One region of the Hydrogenoanaerobacterium sp. genome, then DNA from elsewhere that is predicted to be linked to it. Evidence: predicted binding sites of a transcription regulator. Region 1 holds the regulator's gene; the other holds the start of a gene.
The links. The regulator NrdR, encoded in region 1, represses ribonucleotide reductase genes. The targets are predictions, from matches to a motif close to CACNANATNTNGTG.

Region 1 (8,424 bases):
CCAATCCGCTCCCGCTGATAAAATCAAAAAATCGCAACAGATCGAACCTTTCGAGAATTTTTTCTGCAAAATACTGCGGTTTGCTCGTTGCCAAAATCACCTTTTTTCCGGCATCCTTTAAATGTTGCAACAATTCAACGGCACCTTTATAAGGAAAACATTCCAGCATCCCTTTCTCATGGTTGTATTCATGGTATGTTGCGATTACTTTTGCAATTTGCTCCTCGTTTAGCCCAAAAAACTCTCTATAAGAATAGCGTAGTGAGGGACCGATAAAGGCACGCAATTCACTTAAATTGGTTACCTCTATACCGATTTGCTTTAAAGAATATGCAACGCCCTTGGTAATCCCCTCTTCGGAGTTGACAATTGTGCCATCAAAATCAAATAATATGTATTCCCAGTTTCCCATAGTATCTCCTTTTAAAGTTAGATATAGATTTATTATATCAGTCCTGCCCGCACATTACAATCTTCTAAGGCAGATCGAATTGATCTCTATCGTAGAAGAATAGAAAATCCATATTGCTTCCACTATATTTTAATTGACATTTGATGCCGATTTAAATATAATAAAGGTTATGAATGTCGACGGGGACATGTAAAAAAATGGTTAAAATCCCGCGGACAGGACAAGAAAAAAGTGGAGGTTTACACATGAAAAGAATTGGCAAACCGGTGTTTTTCATAGTGGTGCTGCTTATCGCCCTCCTAACTTACGCCACATTTTATGGCATAAGTTCAACCTATGGTGATGTCACAAAGACTTACATCAAAGGTGCGGGCGATATTCGCTGGGGCATTGATATTCGCGGAGGTGTTGACGTAACGTTCAGCCCGCCGGAAGGCTTTGATGCAACCAATGAGCAGATGGCATCTGCCGAATCGGTTATCAAGCTTAGACTGCTATCGCTTAACATTACGGATTCTGAGGTATATACCGACTTTAACAAAGACCGTATCATCGTTCGTTTCCCCTGGAAGCAGGATGAGACAAACTTTGACCCTGAGGCTGCAATCGCAGAGCTGGGCGCAACTGCAATGCTCACCTTCCGTGAGGGCATCAATGTAGATACCGAGGGCAAGCCCACTGGTGCTACCAAAGACAATATCATTCTGCAGGGCAACGATATTAAAAGCGCATACGCCAGCATGACCCAGCAGAACAAACCGGTTGTAGCGTTGGAGCTCAATGAAAGCGGCAAGCAGAAATTTGCCGATGCTACCGGAAAACTGGTGGGGCAGCAATACCCCAATAACGTCATTTCCATCTGGATGGACGAAACAGTGATTTCGTATCCGACCGTAAACGCTAAAATCACAGAGGGAAAAGCTACTATTGAAGGTAATTTCACTGTTGAAGAAGCAAAATCTCTTGCAGATAAGATCAACGCCGGTGCGCTGCCCTTCAAGCTGCAGACTGAGAACTTTAATACCCTGTCTCCGACAATGGGTATGGGTGCAAAAGATGCAATGGTGCTTGCCGGTGTCATCGCTTTTGTATTGGTTTGCATTCTTATGATTGTGTTCTACAGGCTGCCGGGTGCAGTCGCCTGTATCGCTCTGGTGGCACAGGTTACCGGTATCGTAGCTTCTACAACCGGTTTCTTCCCAACCATTCCGAGCTTCACAATGACACTTCCCGGTATCGCCGGTATCATCCTGAGTATCGGTATGGGTGTTGATGCCAACGTTATCACAAACGAGCGCATCAAAGAGGAGCTTAAAGCGGGCAAATCGCTTGACGGTGCAATCAACCTAGGCTTTGACAAGGGTTGGAGCGCAATCTTCGACGGCAACATCACCGTAATCTTTGTTGCGGTTGTACTTATGGGCGCGTTTGGTGCACCGGGTACTGTATTTGCAAACTTGCTCAGCCCCATCTTTAATTTCTTTGGCCCATCCACCGCGGGTTCTATATACTCATTTGGCTACACATTGCTGGTAGGTATTATTATGAACTTCCTCTGCGGTGTGCTGCTGTCCCGTCTAATGCTTAAATCCATTTCGCAGTTTAAATGCTTCCGCAAAGCATGGCTGTACGGAGGTGACAAATAATGATAGATTTTTGTGGCAAAAGAAAACTGTTTTATACCATATCTATCGTAGTGATTGCTTGTGCCATTTTATCTACTCTGATATTTGGTATTCAGCTTGATATTCAGTTTAAGGGCGGAGCGATTATCACTTACTCCCACACGGGCGAGGTGGATAAAGGAGCTGCTGAGCAGTTCATTCAAAGCACCTTGGGCGAAAATGTCAGTGTGCAGGAAGCGGTAGATATCACTACAGGCAATACCAATATGGTGGTGTCTCTTACCGCAGATAAAAGCCTTTCTTCCGATAAGCAGCTGGCACTTACGGATGCTCTGCAGAAAGAGTTTCCTGACCAGAACTTTGAGGTAATTCAGATTAACAACGTTGACCCCACCATTGGTAAAGAGTTTTTTGCAAAATGCCTGGTGGCACTCGTGCTTTCTGCATTTTTGATGGTTGTTTACATCGCATTCCGCTTCCGTAAAATCGGCGGCTGGTCCGCAGGTGTAATGTGCGTGCTGGCACTGATTCACGATTCCATCGTTGTATTCGCAACCTTTATCATCTGCCGAATTCCGCTTAACGAGAACTTCATCGCGGTGGTTATTACTATTATCGGTTACTCGCTGAATGCCACCATCGTAATCTACGACCGTATTCGTGAGAATCGCCAACTCATTGGCAAAACGATGCCGCTTGCAGAGCTTGTTACCAAGAGCGTCAATCAGTCTCTCGGCCGTACCATTATGACTAGCGTTTCCACAATCGCCGCGATGACAATTGTGTGCATCGTAGGCAAGGTTGTAGGTTTGGATTCAATCCTTTCCTTCGCATTTCCCTTGACCATGGGTATGATTTCCGGCTTGTATTCCTCTGTTTGCATTGCACCCGCATTGTGGACTTCATGGCAGGAGTACAAAGTGAAAAAGGCAGCATAGTTTATTACAAAATGAAAAGACAGGACATTTTTGTCCTGTCTTTTTTTCTGCCTCTGTGGTATACTTTTAACACAATTGATTGTCAGGGGGTGATGCGGTGGATGTTGGAATATCTACCGCCTGCCTGTATCCTATGGAAACAGAGAAAGCACTGGAAACACTGGGCAAGCTGGGTGTTCGCACTGTCGAGATATTTTTTAATGCGCCAAGCGAGCTGCAACCGGAATTCTTGGCAAAGCTCAAAGCCATTGCACAGCAGTATGCGCTGAAGATTATTGCAATTCATCCCTATTCTTCGGGTTTTGAGCCATTTATGTTTTTTACAAATTATGAGCGTCGTTTTCAAGATGCAATGGTCATGTATGAGGATTACTACCGCGCTGCAAATGATCTCGGTGCGAAAATTGTAGTGCTGCACGGCGACCGCAAAGAGGGACAGTTGCCGGATGAGGTGTATTATGACCGTTTTGGCGAGATGTTTCTGCATGCAAAACAGAATGGTGTTATTTTGGCGCAGGAGAATGTCGAGCGTTGCAGAAGCAGAAGCAGTAGTTTTATTCGTCGCATGTACGAGTATTTAGGCGACAATGTACGCTTTGTGTTAGACCTAAAACAGGCAGTGCGCTCGGGTGAAGATATTTTTACTATGTGCAACGCTATGGATAAGGGTATTGTACACCTGCATCTCAGTGATAACTGTGCGCAGGGAGACTGCCTGCCGCCGGGCAGCGGAACTTTCGATTTTGCGGCACTGAAACAACACCTTAAATCGCATGGTTACATGGGTTCAGGCGTAATTGAGCTATACCGGAACAACTACAAAACAACCGCAAATTTATACGAGTCGTATTGTTTTATGAAGGCTATACCTTAAATTAAATTTCGCTAAAATTCGACAAACAGTTAGGGTGCTTCACAGGCAGAAAAACAACAATCTATGCACAACGACGGATTTGTGAACAGATTGTCGAATCATGTCGAAAAAAATTTCTTTAAAAACGCTCCTCTAACTATATAATTGTAAGTGAGGGATAGGAGGGTTCTAAATTGAAGCAAGCTGACAAAAAACTTACAGCACACCTGCAAACAGAATGTAAGACGATCTTGACAGAGGGGAGGTGCGAGGCTGAGGAATGCGAGGGAGTTACGGTTTACGGGCTTGCAATGTATCAAGGTGATAAGCCGGTAGCGGTAATATCGGACATTTCTTCTTACCGCAGCAATGTAGAAGAATTGGTTGCCTTATGCAACAGAGCCCAAGTGACCAAAGACACGATTTGGGATGTTGTAGACGACTATTTAACCTAACCTGTAAAACTACATAAAATTTAGGATTTAACTTGTATCTGCTGTGGCAACATGATACAATATGAAGTATTCAAAGCCAAGGAGATGAGATGGATGAAGTGTCCTTTTTGTGGATATGAGGAAACTAAGGTGATAGATTCCCGGCCGACCGATGAAAAAATCAGACGCCGCCGTGAATGCCTAAATTGTGAAAAACGTTTTACGACATATGAGGTGGTTGAGACTATGCCGCTGGTTGTCATTAAAAAGGACAAGTCACGCGAGATATTCGACCGCGATAAATTGATGAATGGTTTGGTTCGCGCCTGTGAAAAACGCCCAATATCCGTTGAGATGCTGGACAATATCGTAAATGGTATTGAAACACAGCTACTTAATATGCTTGAGAGAGAAGTATCATCTTATCAAATTGGCGAAATGGCAATGCAGAGGCTAAAAAATATCGACGAGGTTGCTTACGTGCGGTTTGCATCTGTTTACCGCCAGTTTGCCGACATCAACTCTTTTATGGATGAACTTAAAACTTTACTCAAAGAAAAATAATACAACAAAAAAGGAACGCAAAACGCGTTCCTTTTTGTTTTTGCCAAAAGGCAAGTGTTTTTGCATGCAAAATATGCTAAGATAAGAAAGAGATACCCTTAGCAATCAATTTGATATCAGCCCACTATGTGATTAGGTTACAGATAAAACTTTAGTTATGCTTATAATTAAATTATACCGAAAACAAAAACACATTCATAGAGTAAGGAGATTTATATTATGAGCGTTATGACAATCACCAAAGAGAACTTTGAAGCTGAGGTTATTAGATCCGAAAAAACCGTATTGCTCGATTTCTGGGCACCCTGGTGCGGCCCGTGCAGAATGGTATCCCCGATTGTAGATGAAGTTGCACAAGAGGTTTCTGCTACTGCAAAGGTTGGCAAAATCAACGTGGATGAACAGCCCGAGCTTGCCGCAGAATTCCAGGTTATGAGCATCCCCACTCTTGCGGTGATCAAAGACGGCAAGGTAGTTCAGTCCTCAGTGGGTGCAAAATCGAAGGCAGCTATATTGGGTATGCTCGAAAAATAAAAAGGTGCTACTGCAATTACGTATAGCTGCGCAGCTTGGCTTTGTCCAGTATCTTCACCCCGCCGCGAAACAGCTCGACGATGCCCTCGTCGGAAAAATATTTGAGCATGCGAGATACCACTTCGCGCGCAGAACCCATATATTTTGCAATTTGCTCGTGGGTAAGCTGGATATTATCAGAACCCTGCTTTGCAAGCTCATCCAGCAAAAATATTGCAAGCCGCTTATCAAAGCGCATAAATAGTATTTGTTCCATCGCCCACATAACGTCCGAAAAACGGTCGACCGTTATTTTGTTGGAAAAATTCTCTGCATATATATTTCGGCTGATGATTTGAGAAAAAACGGCTGAATTGATGAGCAGAATTTCACAGGGCGATTCTGCATCAATGTGAACGTCAAAGGTGATGTTCTTGAGAATACAGGAGGCTGAAAGCATGCATATATTTCCACTGGTTAAGCGGTAAAGAGTTACTTCGCGCCCGTCCTCTGAAAGGATGTAGGTGCGAAGTTCGCCGCTTTTAACGAGCAAAACGCCAATACAGTCGTTATCGCCACCATGAATATTATGGCCGCGCTCGTATTGTACAGAATGGGTGTTGTTTAAAATCAGTTCTTGTTCGGCAGCATTCAGTTTATCCCAAAAGGTTAGGGTTTTGCTGAGAAGTACGGCATCTTGCTTTTGCAGCACCGTAATCCCTCCTCTTTTTTGTAATTAAAACCAGTATAACATATTTTGAAAATGGAATGGTGAACGCAATGAAAAACAGTCAGAAAATTCTTATTGTCGGCGGTGTTGCAGGCGGCGCGTCGGCAGCCGCAAGACTTCGTCGTCTGGATGAAAACGCTGAAATTATCATGCTTGAAAGGGGAGAGTACATCTCCTTTGCAAACTGCGGGCTGCCTTACTACATCGGCGGGGAGATTACGGAAAAATCTGCGCTGACACTGCAAACTCCTGCAAGCTTTCACGCGCGTTTTCGTGTAGATGTACGCAATTTCAGTGAAGTGACGGCGATTGATACCGAGGCAAAAAATGTCACGGTAAAAAACAGCAAAACAGGTGAAGTCTACACCGAAGGCTATGATAAGCTCATTTTATCAATGGGTGCAGAGCCAATTAAGCCAAATCTCGGCGGTGCCGATTCGGGCAGGGTGTTTACGTTGCGCAATATCCCCGATACTTACCGCATCAAAGATTTCATCGATCAAAGCAAGCCCAAACGGGCAGTTGTTGTGGGCGGCGGCTACATCGGTGTTGAAATGGCGGAAAACCTACACCGTGCAGGGCTTGAAGTGACGATCGTCGAGATGTCCGATCAGGTCATCGCGCCTCTTGATTACGACATGGCCTGCGATGTACACCGTCATATCCAAAGCAAGGGTGTAAAGCTGCTGCTCGGCAACGCGGTACGCTCCATCGCGGAAAGCGGCAATTCTCTTAATGTCGTGCTCGACAGCGGTGAGATTACAGCCGACATGCTGATTATGGCGATTGGTGTAAGACCCGAAAGTGCTATTGCAAAGAACGCAGGGCTTGCGCTGAACGAGCGCGGGTTTATTGTGGTGAACGAAAATATGCAAACCTCCGATCCGCAAGTTTACGCGGTAGGTGATACTGTGGAGGTCACCGATTTTGTTACAGGGCAAAAAGCGGCAATTCCTTTGGCGGGCCCCGCAAACAAACAGGGTAGAATCGCGGCCGATAATATCTGCGGTATTTCCAGTAAATACACCGGCACACAGGGTTCGTCGATTCTTAAGGTTTTTGATATGACGGTGGCTACCACCGGAGTTAACGAAAAAACCGCAAAACGGCTGGGTCTTCATTACGACAAATCGTTTACCTATTCAGCGTCGCATGCAAGCTATTACCCCGGTGCAGTGAATATGACGATTAAAATTATCTTTGAGCAGGGAACAGGCAAGTTGCTTGGTGCGCAGGTTGTGGGTTACGACGGCGTAGATAAACGCTGCGACGTGCTTGCCACGGCAATTCGCGCAGGAATGACGGCGTACGACCTCACAAGGCTTGAGCTTTGCTATGCACCGCCGTATTCCTCTGCCAAAGACCCGGTCAACATGGCGGGGTACGTGATTGAGAACCTGCTCACCGGCAAGGTGAAAAATTTCCACTGGCACGATGTAAAAGATCTCCCCCGCGACGGCAGCGTCACCCTGCTTGATACGCGCACGGCCATCGAGTTTGAAAACGGCAGCATCGACGGGTTTATCAATATTCCGCTCGACAGCCTGAGAGACCGGTTGGGTGAGCTCGATAAGAGCAAGCCGGTGTACGTAACCTGCCAAGTTGCGCTGCGCGGCTATATTGCCGCAAGAATCTTGATGCAGAATGGGTTTGAGTGCTACAATCTCAGCGGCGGTTACCGTTTGTATCATTCTATTTTCGGTGCACAGGCTGCTCCTAAAAACCCTGTGGTGCTCAACCCCGAAACCCAGCGTGCCGAGAAAAAAAGCACCGCATTAAAAATTGATGCCTGCGGGCTGCAATGTCCCGGTCCTATCGTAAAATTATCGGAAGCGCTTAAGCAGACGGAAGTTGGGGATGTGATTGAAATATCTACAACAGACCCTGCCTTTGCCGCGGATATCCAGGGCTATTGCCGCAGAACCGGCAATGTGTTCCGTGGGATGAACAGCAGCAAGGGGGTATCTACGGTACTGGTTGAAAAGGCTGAGAGTATGCAGAACGCATGCAATATTTCAAATAAAGATAATAAGAACCTCATTGTATTTTCGGGTGACTTGGATAAGGCGATTGCATCGTTTATTATTGCCAATGCCGCGGCGGCAATGGGGCGCAAGGTAAGCATGTTCTTTACCTTCTGGGGGCTGAATATTTTGCGTCGCCCTAAAAAAGTATCGGTGAAAAAAGATTTTATCTCCAAAATGTTTGGTGGCATGATGCCGCGCGGCTCGAAAAAGCTGGGTCTTTCTAATATGAATATGGGCGGCATGGGTGCAAAAATGATAAGAGGGGTTATGAAAAATAAAAATGTTGATAGCCTTGAGGATTTGATCCGCCTTGCACAGTCCAACGGTG
Region 2 (7,613 bases), on a different contig from region 1:
AATAATGATATATCATTATCCAATATAATACCATATTAGTTTATAATTTACAATGATTTTGTAAAAAAAGTGCCCGCTAGAGCCAAAAAATGACACTAGCAGGCAAGTGAATTTTTATTCAGCTGCAAAGGCATCGGGGCACCCTTGGCGCGCCATATCCTCCAGCATATCAAACATGCGAACACCCTGACGTTCAAAGACCTCAAGGTCATATTCAAAACATTTGGAATTTGCATAAGCAGGGGTGGTGTTATATATTTGCGAGCTTTTTATGCCTTCTATCCCAATCGCCTTATCATAAAACAGTATGTCCGGCATAAGATCTACCGCTTTGTCCTGCGGGTAAATCCATTCACCGTAGGCGGCAGCACTGTTTTGAAACCCAATCGCCTCAAGCAACTGCCCTTCAAAGGTATCACCGGTGGCAAGTGTGAGCGGTATCAGCCTCAAGTAGGCGGCCTGCGGCTGCTTGTTAATGGTGGCAGCCTCTACCTTGGAGAGAATTTCCTCAACGCGGGCATTCTGTTCCTGGAATAAAGCCTTGCCCTTGGCAGCACCATCGGTTTCCCCCTCGAATATTCTGCCGATGTCGGTGTAGAGTGTTTTGAGCTCCTGCATATTTTTGGCACGCGGCAGAATTACTACCACGGCGTTCATCTGCTGCAGTTTGACAAGGTCTGCTTCAGCAAAGGGGGAAGCAGCCACCACCACATCGGGCTTTGCCGACTGAATACTGTCAAGATCGGGTGCGTTGATCGTACCGACCTTCGTTAGGCTCTCAACATCTTCATCCTCGTAGGTACAGTAGTCGCTTACGCCGGCAAGCTTGTCAAAATACCCCAGATCGCAAATAATCTCGGTAAGTGCAGGCGAAAGTGAAACCACACGTTCCGGCGCCGCTTTAATGCGCGCTTTCTCAAATTTGACGGGGAAATTCCCACTTTCGTCCATCTGCTCCGATTCGGAGACATCTTCTTCGCTGCCGCTGGCACCGCCGTTTTTCGAGCAGGCGGGCAGAATAAGCAGCATCGCAAAAGCGAGCAGTAAAGCAATCAGTCTTTTTATCTTCATAGGTACGATTTCCTTTCTGTTACAGCAATTTCATCTTCAAAATAAAATTGTTTGCATACCCAAAGGGCACGATGTTATGGCATTGGCTTTAGAGAGCCGTTTGCACGGCAGTTGCCTATGCCTGCTTTTTCAGCTTATTTCTGCCAAAGCTATGGTAGCAGTGCAAACTATTTTATATTCTACCGCGTTTGGCAATGCTCTGTCAATTCATATAGTGCGCAAGAAGGGCAGATTTTTTGCAGGGTAAAATTGGGGACAGAGCGAAATTAAGATTGAAACACAGGGTAAAAAAGAATATAATTAAAATTACTATCATTCTCTGCAAACTATAGGGTGAGATCCTGTACGAACAGGTAGCATTGCGTGAGCAGGGAATAATCTTAAAACAAACCAATACAGGTAAAAAAGGCACACGACCGTGCATAGACAAGAATGGATATAAATGCTAAAATGCAAGTAATAAGGCGAAAATAGAATAGTAGGAGGTTTTCCAAATGATGAAGTTGATTCGGGCAAAGGATTACAATGATATGAGCCGCAAGGCGGCAAATGTGGTGAGTGCAACGGTAATTTTGCGCCCCAACTGTGTGCTCGGTCTCGCAACAGGCTCTACTCCGGTAGGCATGTACAAGCAGCTGATTGCATGGTATGAAAAAGGAGATCTCGATTTTAAAGCGGTGAAATCGATCAATCTTGATGAGTATGTGGGGCTGGATGCATACAACGACCAGGGCTACCGCTACTTTATGAATGAAAACTTATTCAATCACGTTAACATCGATAAGTCCAACACCAGCGTACCCAACGGCATGGCGGCAGATGTAGAGCAAGAGTGCAGACGCTACGACAAACACATTGCCGATTTGGGCGGAGTGGATCTGCAGGTACTGGGAATCGGCAACAACGGCCATATCGGCTTTAATGAGCCGGATGAGGCGTTTGAGCAGCAGACTCATCTGGTGGATCTTGCACAAAAAACCATTGATGCGAACTCCCGCTTCTTCGCTTCGATCGACGATGTGCCAAAACAGGCAATCACCATGGGCATAAAATCGATTATGCAGGCGAAAGCAATCATTTTGCTAGCTTCGGGCGAGGGGAAAGCAGACATTATGGAGACGGCACTGTTTGGCCCCATTACCCCAAAGGTGCCCGCTTCAATTCTGCAGCTGCACCCCAACCTTACCGTTGTGGCAGATGAGGCCGCCCTGCAAGTTGTCGCTCAGAAGCACCCGGAACTGTTTTAAAAGGAGCGCACTTTATGTTAAAAATAGGAATTGTTGGTGTAGGCGGCATGGGTATCGTACATATCAGCAACTATGCCCACATAGAGGGCTGCAAAGTGGTGGCGCTATGTGATGTTTCTGAACAGGCGAAGCAGAAAGCGCAGGAGATTGGCGCAGTGCTGTACACCAACATTGGTGATATGCTGACGAACGAGGAGCTGGACATTGTTGACGTCTGTACTCCTACCTTTATGCACCGGGAGCATGTCTTCGCTGCGTTGCATGCGGGGGCAAATGTAATCTGCGAAAAGCCGGTAGCGCTGAAAATAGAGGATGCAAGGGCAATGTTTGCACTTGCAAAAGAAAAAGGCGTGCGGCTGTTTGTGGCGCAGGTGCTGCGGTTTTTCCCCACCAGCAAGGTGTTGTATCAGCTTGTAAAGAGCGGTGAATACGGAAAACTGCTGGATGGCACCTTTGAGCGGCTTTCTGCCTGCCCCCGTTGGGTGAAAGGCGGCTGGCTGTTTGATAAAACACGCAGCGGGCACATCCCTTACGATTTGCACATCCATGACCTTGACCTGATTGTCAGTTTGTTGGGCAAACCGCAGAGCTACAGCTTTACCAGCTGCGGCAACGCGGATAAGGATTACAAGGAGCAATACCGCTTTCAGTATGGTTACGGCGATAATTGCAACATCGTTTGTGAGGCAGCATGGTTTAACGCCGATATTCCGTTTACTGCAAAATGGCGCGTTTATTTTGAAAACGCGGTGGTGGTAAACGATGGAGAAACGGTAACCGCTTACCAATTTGACCATGAACCGCGTGTGTTCGACACCGAGGAGAAGATTAAAATACCCACCGGAATCAATGTACCGCCAACGGGAACGTATTTTGAGGAGCTTAGTCATTTTACAAACTGTATTAAAAACAATGTTGATTCCGATATGTTTACGGAAGAGCAAATACTTACCGTAATGGAAATTCTCAGCGAAATTTCTGACCAAACTTAAAGGCGGAAATACGGCATTTTTACTGTAAAAAGGGGGGCGCTATAACGCCCTCTTTTTTATGCTCTGCGCTAAAGTAAGCGCAACTTGCAAAAACACAATATCTAGTACAAAAAATAAAATTTTGTACTGAAAATGGTAGTTTTACCAATTGACAAGAGCAAGATTAAGAGATATGATAAACGAGTAGTAAATTTGCGGACACTATATCTTGTGGTTTGGATGTGGTGGAGCTTATAAATATAGTGATGAACCCTTAAACCAGAACAACTTGCGGAGGAAAACAGAATGATAAAGACGATTGTAAAACGTGACGGGCGCAGTGTGCAGTTCGACATTGAAAAAATTGCGACAGCCATTTACAAAGCGGCGGAGGTGTTGGGCGGAAAAGATAAGGAAATGGCATATACCATTGCCAATGATGTTGCCGCTTATATCGAGAACAAGCTGCACACCGAAACCCCTACCGTTGAACAAATTCAAGATGCAGTGGAGAAAATACTCATCGAGCAGGGCCATGCCCGCACTGCGAAGGAATTCATTCTGTACCGTGCAGAGCGCACCCGCGTGCGCGAGAGCAACACCCGTTTAATGAAGGTGTACGAAGACCTCACCTTTAAGGAGGCTTCTGATAACGACGTAAAACGTGAGAATGCGAACATCGACGGTGACACTGCCATGGGCACCATGCTCAAATACGGCAGTGAGGGTGCAAAACAGTTTTACGAAATGTTCGTGCTCAATCCCGCACATGCCAAGGCACATGCGGAGGGAGATATCCATATCCATGACCTTGACTTTTTAACGTTGACAACCACTTGTTGCCAAATTGATATTGAAAAACTCTTCAAGGGAGGGTTTTCCACAGGGCATGGTTTTTTGCGTGAGCCGAACGATATTCAAAGCTACTCGGCGCTGGCATGCATTGCAATTCAGTCAAACCAGAACGATCAGCATGGCGGGCAGAGCATTCCCAACTTTGATTACGGGATGGCGCGCGGCGTTGCAAAAACCTACCGCAAGCTGTATTTGAGCAATCTTGGTAAGACAATGGAGATTTTGTGCGGTACCCAAAACGGCGTGGATACGGCGAAAGGGCTGTGCAAACGCATTGAGCAGGAATATCAGATCAGCCCCATATTGGCGGATGACAACGGCTACTGTGAGAAAGAGGCCGAGCTGCTTGCCGAGGTAATTCCGGCTGAGAGCATCAAAAGGGTGCAGGCGACGGCAAAAAGCTACGCAAACAAAGAGACCAGACGCGCCACCTATCAGGCGATGGAGGCGTTTGTACATAACCTAAACACCATGCATTCCCGTGCCGGTGCGCAGATTCCGTTCAGCTCGATTAATTACGGCACCGATACCTCGCCCGAGGGCAGGCTGGTAATCGAAAACGTGCTGCTTGCAACCGAGGCAGGGCTGGGCAACGGTGAAACGCCCATCTTTCCCATCCATATTTTTAAGGTCAAAGAGGGTGTAAACTACAACCACAACGATCCCAATTACGACCTGTTTAAGCTGGCCTGTCGTGTATCGGCGAAACGCTTATTTCCCAACTTTTCGTTCCTCGATGCGCCGTTTAACGCACAGTATTACAAAGAGGGAGACCACAACACGGAGGTTGCTTACATGGGCTGCCGTACCCGCGTTATGGCAAACGCCTACGACCCCACACGGCAAGTGGTGGGTGGCCGGGGCAACCTCAGCTTTACCTCCATTAATCTGCCGCGTATGGCGATTAAGGCGAACGGAAACGTGGATTTGTTTTTTGAGGATCTTGAGCGTAAAATCAGTATGGTGACCGAACAGCTCATGGAACGCTACCGAATTCAGGCGGCAAAAAAGGTGAAAAACTATCCCTTCCTTATGGGTGAGGGCATCTGGCTGGATTCCGATAAGCTATCTGCCAACGACTCGGTGGAGGAGGTGCTCAAGCATGGCACACTTACCATTGGTTTTATTGGGCTTGCGGAGTGCCTCAAGGCGCTGATTGGCAAGCACCACGGCGAATCGCAAGAGGCGCAGAATTTGGGCCTTGATATTGTAGGCTATATGAGAAAACGCATGGATGAGGAAGCAAAGCGCACAGGTTTTAACTACTCGCTGATTGCAACACCGGCGGAGGGCTTGTCTGGGCGTTTTGTACGAATTGATAAGAAAAAATATGGTGTAATCGCAGGTGTGACCGACCGCGACTACTATACCAACTCGTTCCATGTTCCGGTTTACCACAATATTTCGGCGTTTGAAAAGATTAAGCTGGAGGCACCATACCATGCCCTAACCAACGGCGGGCACATTACCTATGTGGAGTTGGACGGAGACCCTTGCAAGAACCTGGATGCGTTTGAGCGTGTTGTGCGCTGCATGAAAGAGAGCGGTATCGGCTACGGTTCAATCAATCACCCTGTTGACCGAGACCCTGTCTGCGGTTACACAGGCATCATCGATGATGTTTGCCCGCGCTGCGGCAGACATGAGGGCGAAGGTGTCAGCGTTGAGGTGCTCCGCAAGCTGGGCGTCTACCGCGGGAATACCGACAACTGCGGTTACTGCGGTGATATCAATGAAGAAAAAGACAGAACGATAAATGCAGTTTAATTTAGAGGAGGATGTCACGTATGAATCATAACACACAGATGGTAGGCGAAGGCGTAGGCTTTGAAAGAATTCGCCGCATTACAGGTTACCTGGTTGGTACTGTAGACCGTTTTAACAATGCAAAACGTGCCGAGGAGCATGACCGTGTAAAGCACGGGCTGGAGCCTGAAAGAATCTAGTGCCACGATAACGATAAAGCTGAAAGGACGGATTTCGATCCGTCCTTTTGAAATGGAGAGTTTAGATGGGAACGACAGTAAGAATAGCAGGTGTTGTGCGTGAATCGATTGTGGATGGACCGGGCATTCGCTTTGTGGTGTTTACACAGGGCTGTCCACACCACTGCGAAGGCTGCCACAACCCGCAGTCGCACGATTTTGAGGGCGGATATGACTGTGAGCTGAGTAAGATCACCGCTGAGCTGGATAAAAACCCGCTGCTTTCGGGTGTAACGTTTTCGGGCGGCGAGCCTTTCTGCCAGCCTGAGGCGCTTTATGAGCTGGCACAGGAGGTCAAGAAGCGGGGGCTTAACCTAATGACCTATTCGGGTTATACCTACGAGCAGCTTGCTGCTATGGCACTGCAACGTCCCGCTGTGGCGCAGCTGTTGAATGCCACCGATCTTCTGGTGGACGGGCGGTTTGTGCTTGCCGAGCGTGACCTTACGCTTACGTTTCGCGGCAGTCGCAACCAGCGTATTATTGATGTTGCCAAAACCCAGGAGGCAGGGCAGGTGGTATTGGCACAGCTATAATACCAATTTTTGATTGAATTTGGCATAAGCAATAAAAGAGGCACTCATCAAACGATGAGTGCCTCTTTTTATCAAAAACCTAAATCGCAAGTACAAATTTCAGAATAAAGAAAAACGAGAGCAACCAGGTAATCCAAGAAGTCTCTTTCACTTTACCGCTGAACAGCTTGATGACACAGTGAGAGATCAAACCAAAGCCAATACCGTTTGCAATGGAGTAGGTGAGGGGCATCATAGCAACGGTCAAAAAGCCGGGAATCGCCTCAGAGATATCGTCAAAGTTCATATTCTTGAGCCCGCTGATCATCAGCGCGCCTACAAAAATCAGTGCGGGTGCGGTTGCAACACCGGGGATCAAGCCGACAAACGGGGCGGCAACCAAAGCAAGCAGGAAGCAGCCGGCAGTTGTTGCGGAGGTAAGACCGGTTCTGCCACCCTCAGCAATACCGGCGGTGGATTCAACAAAGGTGGTAACGGTGGAGGTGCCAAGCAGTGCGCCGGCTGAGGTTGCAATGGCATCGGACAACAGGGCTTGCTTCATGCGGGGCATATTGCCCTCTTTATCCAGCAGCCCGGCCTGTCCGGCAGTGCCCAGCAGTGTTCCAATGGTATCAAACATATCGACCATAGAGAACGACAGAATCAATACCAGAACGGTTGCTATGGTAGAAGCAAGGTTTTTACCCGCAAACAGGGTTGCAAAGTCAAGACGGAGGAAAGAAACATCCATAAAATCTTTAGCCTGCGCTGCAAAATTGATCGAGAAAGATTCCGGCAAAGTTGCTACGCCAAACGGGAAGTAAGCTAGAATACCGGTAATGATGATACCGATGAGAATGGAACCCTTTACTCTTAGCTTATAAAGTGCGGTGATGATAAATAAGCCGAGCAGCGCGAGAATGGCACTCATAACAGGAATACGCATTTCGGGGTCGCCAATCGCAGAAA

Region 2: RTV33_RS06505 (anaerobic ribonucleoside triphosphate reductase) is a predicted target of NrdR. The motif match lies at 3,510-3,523, and genes of this name have one in related genera.

Annotation. Positions count from the first base shown of each region.
Region 1 covers NZ_DALZQO010000001.1:125,597-134,020, reverse strand. The annotation lists gene RTV33_RS00625 (HAD-IA family hydrolase) at 1-412, opposite strand, end outside; gene secD (protein translocase subunit SecD) at 658-2,058, shown strand; gene secF (protein translocase subunit SecF) at 2,058-2,975, shown strand; gene RTV33_RS00610 (sugar phosphate isomerase/epimerase) at 3,073-3,849, shown strand; gene RTV33_RS00605 (DUF6514 family protein) at 4,023-4,283, shown strand; gene nrdR (transcriptional regulator NrdR) at 4,377-4,826, shown strand; gene trxA (thioredoxin) at 5,046-5,360, shown strand; gene RTV33_RS00590 (Crp/Fnr family transcriptional regulator) at 5,377-6,051, opposite strand; gene RTV33_RS00585 (DsrE/DsrF/DrsH-like family protein) at 6,120-8,424, shown strand, end outside.
Region 2 covers NZ_DALZQO010000008.1:9,006-16,618, reverse strand. The annotation lists gene RTV33_RS06520 (helical backbone metal receptor) at 115-1,071, opposite strand; gene nagB (glucosamine-6-phosphate deaminase) at 1,569-2,318, shown strand; gene RTV33_RS06510 (Gfo/Idh/MocA family oxidoreductase) at 2,333-3,310, shown strand; gene RTV33_RS06505 (anaerobic ribonucleoside triphosphate reductase) at 3,596-5,911, shown strand; gene nrdD (anaerobic ribonucleoside-triphosphate reductase) at 5,932-6,090, shown strand; gene nrdG (anaerobic ribonucleoside-triphosphate reductase activating protein) at 6,156-6,665, shown strand; gene RTV33_RS06490 (NCS2 family permease) at 6,745-7,613, opposite strand, start outside.